DNA from 3 places in the Brevibacillus sp. NPDC003359 genome. Region 2 is predicted to be linked to each of the others. Evidence: riboswitches for the same ligand, from Rfam matches in the RefSeq annotation. Region 2 holds a riboswitch; each other region holds the start of a gene.

The links. Region 2 has a riboswitch for cyclic di-AMP ahead of ACFYU8_RS22160 (quaternary amine ABC transporter ATP-binding protein). Riboswitches for the same ligand answer to the same signal wherever they lie in the genome.
Region 1: linked by a shared signal. The riboswitch ahead of ACFYU8_RS04345 (CAP domain-containing protein) and the one ahead of ACFYU8_RS22160 (quaternary amine ABC transporter ATP-binding protein) in region 2 are both predicted to bind cyclic di-AMP.
Region 3: linked by a shared signal. The riboswitch ahead of ACFYU8_RS21730 (C40 family peptidase) and the one ahead of ACFYU8_RS22160 (quaternary amine ABC transporter ATP-binding protein) in region 2 are both predicted to bind cyclic di-AMP.

The regions. Positions count from the first base shown of each region.
Region 1 covers NZ_JBIAOR010000001.1:992,372-995,644, forward strand. Annotated here, with positions in the region: gene ACFYU8_RS04330 (hypothetical protein) at 1-456, shown strand, start outside; gene ACFYU8_RS04335 (cold-shock protein) at 602-805, opposite strand; gene ACFYU8_RS04340 (rhodanese-like domain-containing protein) at 1,236-1,580, shown strand; cyclic di-AMP (ydaO/yuaA leader) riboswitch at 1,665-1,816, shown strand; gene ACFYU8_RS04345 (CAP domain-containing protein) at 1,824-2,582, shown strand; gene ACFYU8_RS04350 (hypothetical protein) at 2,647-2,802, opposite strand; gene ACFYU8_RS04355 (homoserine dehydrogenase) at 2,903-3,273, opposite strand, start outside.
Region 2 covers NZ_JBIAOR010000011.1:27,500-30,772, reverse strand. Annotated here, with positions in the region: gene ACFYU8_RS22165 (ABC transporter permease) at 1-332, opposite strand, end outside; gene ACFYU8_RS22160 (quaternary amine ABC transporter ATP-binding protein) at 316-1,542, opposite strand; cyclic di-AMP (ydaO/yuaA leader) riboswitch at 1,936-2,083, opposite strand; gene ACFYU8_RS22155 (PspC domain-containing protein) at 2,603-2,785, opposite strand; gene ACFYU8_RS22150 (glycoside hydrolase family protein) at 3,187-3,273, shown strand, end outside.
Region 3 covers NZ_JBIAOR010000010.1:148,066-151,338, reverse strand. Annotated here, with positions in the region: gene ACFYU8_RS21745 (class I SAM-dependent methyltransferase) at 1-220, opposite strand, end outside; gene ACFYU8_RS21740 (PspA/IM30 family protein) at 315-1,010, opposite strand; gene ACFYU8_RS21735 (LiaF transmembrane domain-containing protein) at 1,075-1,479, opposite strand; cyclic di-AMP (ydaO/yuaA leader) riboswitch at 1,799-1,938, shown strand; gene ACFYU8_RS21730 (C40 family peptidase) at 1,943-2,464, shown strand; gene ACFYU8_RS21725 (response regulator transcription factor) at 2,679-3,273, shown strand, end outside.

The DNA.
Region 1 (3,273 bases), on a different contig from region 2:
GAATACGAAGAGCATCATGAGCACCATGAGCATCACGAGGATCACAAGGATCACAAGCATCGCAAACCTCACAGAGAAACACTTGTAAGAACAACTGGTATTTTGCAAAATAATCTCAATGTTGCGCTTACAGCTCACCTTGACATCGTCAATCTATTCGACCGAGGCGTGGAAGTACGCGTACAAGTATTGAACTGGGGTAATGCTGTTACTCAAACAAATCCAGTCAGTACATTAGTAGACGTTACGCAAGTTCTCCCAGCAAACACTCGCACTGTATTTAATGCGGCGATACCTGCTTCCTTCCATTATGAGGTACGCCTTACTGTAGCCCGCAACAATCAAAACGTTCTTCTCACCACATACGGCCGCACCTCAATTGGCGGCGGACAAGTGGATGGCCTAACAGTGCTAGATAGCCAATTTCAGACGATTGAACTCGAAACTTGCCCGTAGTATGTTAACAAATTGGGAATAAGGAATTATGGTGTGGCGCCATAGTTCCTTATTTTCTTCCTTTATTGAACGGCTAGAAAAACCCTATCATTACCTAACAAAAAGAAACTGCCCTCGAAAGGACAGTTTCTTTTTAGCAGGAGACTTACAGTTTTACTACGTTCTCAGCTTGTGGGCCACGGTTGCCTTGAACGATGTTGAATTGAACTTTTTGACCTTCGTCCAAAGTTTTGAAACCGTCACCTTGGATTGCGCTGAAGTGAACGAATACATCGTCTCCGCCTTCTACTTGAATGAAACCGAAACCTTTTTCTGCGTTAAACCATTTTACTGTTCCGTTCGTTTGCATTAAAAAAAACCTCCAAAAATTCAATTTGAATATGCTAGTCATATTTACCGAAGCAAATAAAGCTCACATATCATGAAGGAATACCAGATCATGTGCTATGATACGCCTTCATGATATGTGAATTTTACCTACTCAGTAAATATACGAATGTCATAGGACGGAACTGCAAAATTAAAAACTAAACCTTTTGAAAACCTAAAACAATGAAAGCCCTTCCTCTCTTCCATCCTTGCGGCTCCGATGACCGCGCCAGTGTGAATCGGGGATTCAAAAATGTTATCCATCAGCATACAAACACCTCGATGAATGATTAGGTATCAATTTTTCAAGTAGCAATCTCATTCTACCATGGTTGTCCAATAAAAGCAACCGTTCACCCTTATACTGGGAAGGCGATACTCTGTTACAATAGCATTGGGAGGGATTTCATTTGCAAAATCAAACTTTGACAACGATTCAATTATCAGAAATGCTTGAAAAGAAAGTGCCTGTACTATTATTGGACGTTCGCGACGTCGAGAAATTTATCACCGGCAGCCTCGTTCACGAAAATGCATCGACCCGAAACGTTCCCTATATTCTAATGAAAGAACAGGACAAGCCATTCGATGAAGAAACCGAAAAACTTGCGCATAATGTGCAGATTGTTACCGTATGTACAACAGGTAACAAAGCTCAAAAAGCTGCCGCTCTTCTTCGTGAGCATGGTTTTCAAGCAAATGCATTGGAAGGCGGCTTAACCGCATGGAAGGAACAATCAAACGAAGCGAAATGAGCCTAATTTATCAGTGATTCTAGCTATTTGCCATATATTACTCCTTTATTTCGATTGGGATTGTCTGATATCGTTGTTCATGCCAAACGAAATAAGCCGAGACTTTCTGAAAAGGAAGTGCGGGGGACTTTTTGTGGATGAGCAATTCCACATGGGGTGAATCGCCGAATTGGCGTAGGGTTGTTTCCTCAACCCGAATCCGACAACTAACCTCGTAGGCAAAAAAAAGGAGAGATTTGTTTTATGAAACGTTTTGGTTCTGTTACAATCGCGATGACTCTTGGCCTGGGCTTGGCTTTGACAGGGTTTGCTTCTTCTGCTTCCGCAGCATCTAACTGCCCATTGAAGAACGGACAATTCCAATTCAATGCAGGTCAAAATATGGGACAATTCCAAAAAGCACCAAATGCACAACAGTTCTATAACTTTTTCCAAAAGCAAGGCTTTGTCCCTGGCCAGCCACAAGCAGTACAGCCGATGCAACCTGTTAAGCAAAGGCAAGCTACATATTTACAACTAGGATCTTTTCAACCAGCACCCGTACAACAAGCACCAGTTCAAGCTGCACCAGCGCAACCTAGCAAAACCGTCACTCAACCTGCCGCTCCAGTAAATCAAGTGGAACAAGGGAAAGCTGTTGATTTTGCTAAACAAGTCGCGGATTTGGTGAACCAAGAACGTGCAAAAGCAGGTCTCAAGCCTGTCCAAATGGATGCAGCACTGTCCAAAGTAGCATTGGCAAAAGCACAAGATATGTCTGCTAACAACTATTTTGACCACAACAGCCCAACGTACGGTTCCCCATTTGACATGATGAAGCAGTATGGCATTCAGTACTCGACTGCAGGTGAGAATATCGCCATGGGTCAACAGAGTCCACAAGAAGTTATGCAACAATGGATGAATAGTGAAGGTCACCGCCAAAACATTATGAACCCTGCGTTCACAAAAATTGGTGTAGGCTTCACAAATGGCTACTGGGTACAAGAATTTATCGGATAAAACGCATTGCATGAAACGAAAAGCCGGTGTCTCTTAATCGAGACCCGGCTTTTTCGTGTAGGCGTTATTCCTGCTGTGCTTCAGATGCCTGCTTTTTGGGGGAACAACAGCAGCTATCCTGCTCATTTACCAAAGCGACATTTTTTTGATGCATTTTTTGCTTGGTTGGGTAAGCAGATACTTGCTGCAGCTCGGCATTGACATCAGACGACTGATTCATCCGTATGGCCCCCTCGCCGTTTTTTGTGGTGCATCACTAGTATGCTCGCGGTTGTAAACGACTCATTCCTAAGGAACACTGGAAGCTCATGCAAATTAGCCTATTTGCTAATGATATGTTCAAGGTCTTTAAGGGCAGCCGCTGCTGCCGCGACAGGATCTGATTTTCCTCCAACAACCATTAAATCCCCCATGACATCTGTTTCTACCCGTATAGCTTTTGTCGTACCTGATACAGATGCAAATGGATGGGTATAATCCATTGCACAAAGCTCAACTGCTACAGAAAGCGTGCCATTCGCTTCCTTTTGGATGATTCCGATCAGCTTGGGAATCTTTGCTTGCTTTTTCCACGTCTCGATTTGTACGGATGGTATTTCGCGGATACTTGCGCGTGTGATATCGGGCAGATTTACTTGCGCGCCAAAAGCGGCGTTTGCAAGGATCGTGAGCTTCGAAGCTGTATCCCAAC
Region 2 (3,273 bases):
ACCGGAATCCCGACGGCGATCGAAATCATGGTGGAAGTAAGGACGAGTCCCAATGTCTCCATCGTTTCATCCCAGTATCCCAAGTTGTGGATGAGGGAAAGCCCGATAACCGTAAAGACCATGGACGCTCTCCCTGAAAAAACCCACGCGGCGGCTCCTAGCAACAAGATGAGAATCAGCGAAGGTATCTCTGCCAAAACCGTGGAACAGTAAGTCACCATCGTAGAAATGACGATAGACACCGGATCAAACAATACCCCTTTGTACTGGCCCAGCACCTCCACGAACCCTTCCACCCATTGGCCAATCGGCAGCTTAGGCACGGTGTCCATCACTCATCACCTCTGCTCTCTGGTGCTCTTGGACATTGACTTTGCCTACCAGTCCGCCTAGCACGGCTCCTTTTACAATGACACCCAACAAACGCTGTTGTTCGCCCACTACCGCAATCGGGACGTGCAGGTCTGCCATCATCGGGAACAAACTGTGCAGGCGTGCGTCAGGTGAAACGGTAGGGAGATCGGTTTTCATGATCGTCAAAAGCGAATCCCCTGTACCGATTGCGAGTGATACGTCATACGCCGTAATCAGGCCGAGAAGTGTGCGCTTTTTGTCCACGACGTACAAGCTGGACACGCCGTTATCCATCATGAGTTGCAGCGCCACTCGCGCCCCTTTGTCAGGCGTGATTGCTTCTGCCCGTTTCATCACATTTTCAGCAACGAGCACCCTGGACAGGTCGGCATCCTCGACGAACTTCCGCACGAACTCATCCGCTGGGTCTGCCATGATTTCTTCCGGGCGGCCGATCTGGATGATCTGCCCGTCTTTCATAAAGGCAATCCGATCGCCCAGTCGCAACGCCTCGTGCAAGTCATGTGTAATGAACAAGATCGTCTTTTTCATCGTCATCTGAAGCTCCAGCAGCTCATCCTGCATATCTTTTCGAATGAGCGGGTCCAGTGCACTGAACGCTTCGTCCATCAAGAGAATGTCTGGATTATTAGCCAACGCCCGCGCCAATCCGACCCGCTGGCGCATACCTCCGCTCAATTGATCCGGGTACGCATTTTCCCACTCGGTTAATCCAACGAGAGCGAGCGCTTCCCGTGCTTTTTCTTGCCGGAGCCCTGGCGGTACTTGTTGAATCTCCAAGCCAAACTCGACGTTTTCCCGTACCGTCCGCTGTGGAAACAAGGCGAAATTTTGGAAAACCATCCCGAGCTTCTTCCTCCGCACCTCACGCAAAGCCGTTGCCTTCATATCCACGATCTCTTCCCCATCGATCTCGATGCTTCCGCTCGTTGGGTCAATCAGTCGATTGCAAAGTCGGATTAAGGTTGATTTGCCACTGCCGGACAGACCCATGATGACGAAGATTTCACCTTCCTCGACTTCAAAGCTAACCTGATTTACACCGATAGACTGGCCGGTTTGCTTGTAAATTTGTTCTTTCGCGCGTCCTTCCGCCAGCAGCTTCAAGGCTAACTCGGGCTGCTTGCCGAATACTTTTGTCAGTTGATGGACTTTCATTTTGGGCATGGTATCCCTCATCTTTCGTTTTTTCGTGAATGAAAAAAGCCCGCGAAGTTTCCACACTCCAGCAAAACCAAGCATGCACGCTTGATTTTTACTCGTGTTGAAAATCCGCAGGCTTACGTAATACCTGGCGTCCGTTTTCAGGACTCCCTGTACTCTGTCTTCCTGATTTCGATTGTCAGCGGTTTATGTCTTACCGACTGCCTCCCCGTGATCCACATCATTTCGTTCACGTCTGTATCGCGTAAGCTGCTTGTCGGTATTTCCATAAAAAATAGGCCGATGCAGGCTTTTTCTCCAGAACAAAGGTCCCAAAGAAAAAGCCTGCATCGGCCTATCACACGCCCGCAAGGAATGTCCTTGTTGCGCATTATATGCCTAGACTTTATCTATCCATGACCTTCCCTGCTTTGGCCGACGAGGTTAGCTGACGGGTAGGATGGCAGAGAAGACTTTTCCTCATCCCTCCTGATCACTCAGGATTAACCCCAAAAAGATTGGTTCCCCCGCTTCCGAGAATCTCGGAACTAGGCCGTATGTGTTTTGTTGCTTATTTGATCGTGATTGTGATTTGATTATACGCTCGCTTCCAGTTATTGTGAACGTTCGTTTAACTTCATTTTAAACCGATTATGGCTTTCTTTATGAGGCGGATTGGATTAGCTGGTGGTTGCTCATTCAATCAAGATATTAGTGCCGTATACTCGCTGTTTTGGTGGGGAGGAAACAGGAGAAAACGCTCAGCTTCTTGGAACACCTGCTGGGAAGCATGTGGTGCCCGGCTCCGTGAAAAAAAGCGAAACCGCGTCCAAAGTGGTCCACTCAAGATGTGTCTCAGAGGTGGACGCTAAAGGCAGTTTCTCTTTTTTTCACTGCGCCTCGGTAGGTGTGTCCAAAGATCTTCGCTTATTTCTCCTGTTTCCTCTACGAGCTATTGAGTTTCTACATGCTTTTTTGAAGACTTCTTGAATGCCTCTTTCAAGTTGTAGAACAACGCCGCTTGGGAAGAAGAACATTACACCGGCTTACAATAAATTTAAAATCATAATGCTAAATATGACCTTTACAATCGTCTATCTTCTTCGAGAATATTCCCTAAAATTATATACACAATATTTAAAACAGGGATCAAAACAATAAAAATAAGTCTCACAATCAATGAAGAGATACCAAAAAAATCTGCAATACCACCACAAACACCTAAAATAGATTTGTCAGTAGAAGATCTTTTCAACTGTCTCCTCATTAATTAATCTCCTAACATTTAATTTGAATATTCATTCATTATTTGGTGTCAGATAAACTAAGTGTAGTATCATAATCATCATTTCCTACATTAAAATAAAGTTTCGCCGTAGCTGATACAGGTGGTAGAGGTAGACTAAATGTATAAGTAAAATCCATTTGACTATAAGCATATTTCGAACTAGTTTCTTTTGCTCTGTGTATAGTCACAGTAGGAGTAGTAAAAGTTCCTCCAATTACGGCAACAGTCGGATTATAAGCTTTTGATATGAAATCATTATCTTTACCTTTTACAATAGTATAGTCATTGTAGTAAGAATAATTGACAGTTCCTGTAGCCCAGTAAGACTCAACTGTGTAACTCCCAGGACAATATCCGAAAAAATATTAGAGTGTACCAGATTGGATACATTTCAGACATTAGACGGCCTTTACCAATATGCGGGTCTAGTGAAAGATGTAAAAATTCAAGTGTTGCTTTACGATACG
Region 3 (3,273 bases), on a different contig from region 2:
CTCGTTCCACAAGCACGTACTGTGTGCCGGGACGCAGACGCTGATAGATCGTTTGGGTAAATGCCCCTGTACCAGGTCCCAGCTCCAAGATCACATCGGTCGAAGCCCAATCGACGCTTTTCAACATTTGCTCACATAAAAAACGAGAGCTGGGGATGATACTACCGACGCGTCCAGGCTCAGCGATAAACCGTCGCAAAAAGACCAAGAAGTCTTGCAAGAATCGTACCTCCTAGGGGAAAAGCAGCCTGATGTACACAGGCTGCCGAATTGACACAATCTATTCTACACCTAGTCCCCCAGTTCCTGTCGAATCAGGATTGTACTGGTTTGGCTACTGGTGTTTTTGCTTCATTAATCGATGCTTTGATGCTGGCAAGCTCTGCATCAAGATCATCCTTTTCCAGATCAGACAAAGCGTTCTCCCAAGCGCGGTTCGTTTGGCGCCATTGTCCACTCATTTGCGCTTCTGCTTCCATGCGCATGACTTTTTCTTCCATGCGGACGAAGCCACGGCCTGCGGACTGATTGCCAATACCGACAACTGCTTGATTGACTTGCTTTTGTGTCCGAGCTACTTGTGCACGTGCCATCAGTGTGAACTTTTTCGCACGCATTTTATAGAACTCTTCCTTCAGCTCTGCCAGCTTCTCGCGCATTTGTGTAGCTGCCTCGGATGCCGACAGGTAGAGAGTTTCATATTCCGCTGCACGGCCTTCGTACTGCTTCTTGTCAGCGAGTGCTCGACGAGCCAACTCGTCTTCTCCCTCAGTCAATGCGAGCTTGACTTGACGATCTCGTTTTCCGATCAGAGCATTGGCTTCATCCAATTGCTGGCGGAATTTCTTTTCCAGTGCAACCTGACGGGCAACCGCTACTTCAACTTGTCCGATTTCTACTTCCATGTCACGCATATATTGATTCAGCATCACTACCGGATCTTCCATCGAATCCAATGCATCATTCACCGAAGCTACTGTCAGGTCACGCAAGCGTTTAAAGATACTCATTATTTTTTCCTCCTCATCATATCACATCATATTGTTCATCCAAAAGACTCTTGCGACATAGGCGTTATTGTGGGCGTCTTCTTACATCTCTCTCCCAAGCGTCCAGCGTATCTTCCTTTAATACTTTTTGGGCCCATTCACGCTCCCAAGTAGGTGGCGCTTGTTTGGGTTCTGGACTGGGACGCAGTAAGCGATATCCCAGATAAATCACCCCAATGGCCAGAAGCGCGTGAAACAGTAGGTCAAGCTTGCCAATCAACATCAGGAACCCGAATAGGAAGACTAGGATTCCCCAAAAGCGTGAACCGGTTTGTCCCATGATCTTTTTGGCACCGTATATCATGATCACGCCGGGAATGATGAACCCGAGCAAATCACCGATATCGATCCCCACCAGATCCAGAAGAACCAACCCACCGACTAGCAGCAGAACCAGCCCGAGTAGAACTTTGCCAGACCGTTCGCTCATTTCTCGCTTACCTCCATTCGTTTTGCATGTGGTGCTTGTGGAACGTTATGCCCTTATTGTAGCCCTCGGTATAGGCTTCCCATAACGGGCGTGCGGTTGGTTTTTCCCTCCGTCCTTGGACGGAGACAATTTCCTGCCCTAATCGGACGAGCTGTCCCACAAGGCAGCACAAGCTCACGTCGAAAGAAATCTTGCACTGTCGAATGAAAACGTTACAGCATTTGACGGTATTTTTGTGACGAATATGTGAACGAACAGATGAAAAAGAAGGAAAAAAAGGACTGGCGTAGAATCTTCGTAAGAGTGCGTGTAAAAAAACATCGAAAAATAGCCTAATTCCGCTTGGCGGAAACGGGGGAACCACGTTTTTGGGGTGAATGGTTGCTACTCCTAGCAGCCTAGGGCGTCCTTTCGACCGAACCCTTCAGCTAACCTCGTAGGCTCACGAAAGGAGCAGTTTCTTTTGCGCAAGGTGGTTTTATCTTTATTTATGGCTGGATTGCTTGCTATGGGGGCAGGCGCTGCACATGCTGCTGAGGAGAATTCTCTGGGTGAAGTAGTCAGCGACTTGTACGGTACCCCTTACAAATCTTCCGGCACGTCCAAAAAGGGCTTTGACTGCTCCGGTTTCACGCGCTACGTATTTGATGCGTTAGGTGTAGACCTACCTCACAATTCTGCTTCCCAGTACGAATTAGGTACAGAGGTAGCCAGAAAAGATTTGCAGCCAGGCGATCTCGTGTTCTTCAATACGAACGGTCGCAGCATTTCTCACGTGGGTATCTACATTGGAGACGGCACATTCGTGCACTCGGAATCTGGTCATGGAGTCGTCAACACCAAGTTGAACGATCCATACTACTGGAGCAAGCGTTATGTAGGCGCCAAGCGTCTCGGCGTTCCTGTTCTAGCGAAAGCAGAAATTCCGAAAAAAGAAAAAGCGGTGCAAGCTGCATCGTTGCCGGAAAAACCAGCTCAAAAATAGTCGTTCGGCAAAATAATAAAAGCCAGGGACACAACGTCTCTGGCTTTTTCTGACGAAATTTAGTACCTGGTCTAAAGAGGTACCCTTACATATTAGAACATCTTAATAACTTACGGGGTTTCTTCCCCTGATCTGGTCAAACCATGTTATGATAGACAAGACCCATTCTTTGAATGGTATTCCTTATTAATAGAAGTAACTGGGGGTTGTTCCGGTGAAAGATCACATTTTAATTGTCGATGACAATCTGGAGATTATTGAACTGCTAGAAGACATTTTGGAGAACGAGGGCTTCACCGTTTCCTCCGCGGAGAGCGGAGAAGATGCACTCTCTTTGCTCAGTCAAGGAGAGCGTCCTAACCTGATCCTTTTGGATATTATGATGCCCAACATGAGTGGCTACGAGCTCTGTTCGCAGATTCGCCGTGAGTGGGATTTGCCTATATTGTTTCTCAGTGCAAAAGGAAAAGCGGTAGATAAGGTAGTCGGCTTCGAAATCGGCGCAGATGACTACATCACGAAGCCTTTTGATACAGAAGAACTGCTCGCTCGTATTCGTGCCCACTTGCGCCGCTATGAGCGCATTCGCAAACATACCGAAGAACAGCCTGAGAAGGAAACAGCCTCTTCTCCGATTACCGTTTTGAAATTCAAGGACCTGGAAATTCATAAAGAAACGTACTCCGTTTATGTATGCAATCAAAAGATCGAGCTCTCTACGAAAGAATTTCAACTGCTCACATTCCTCGCAGAAAATGCAGGCATTGTCTTTACAAGAGAGCAAATCTATGACCGTGTCTGGGGATATG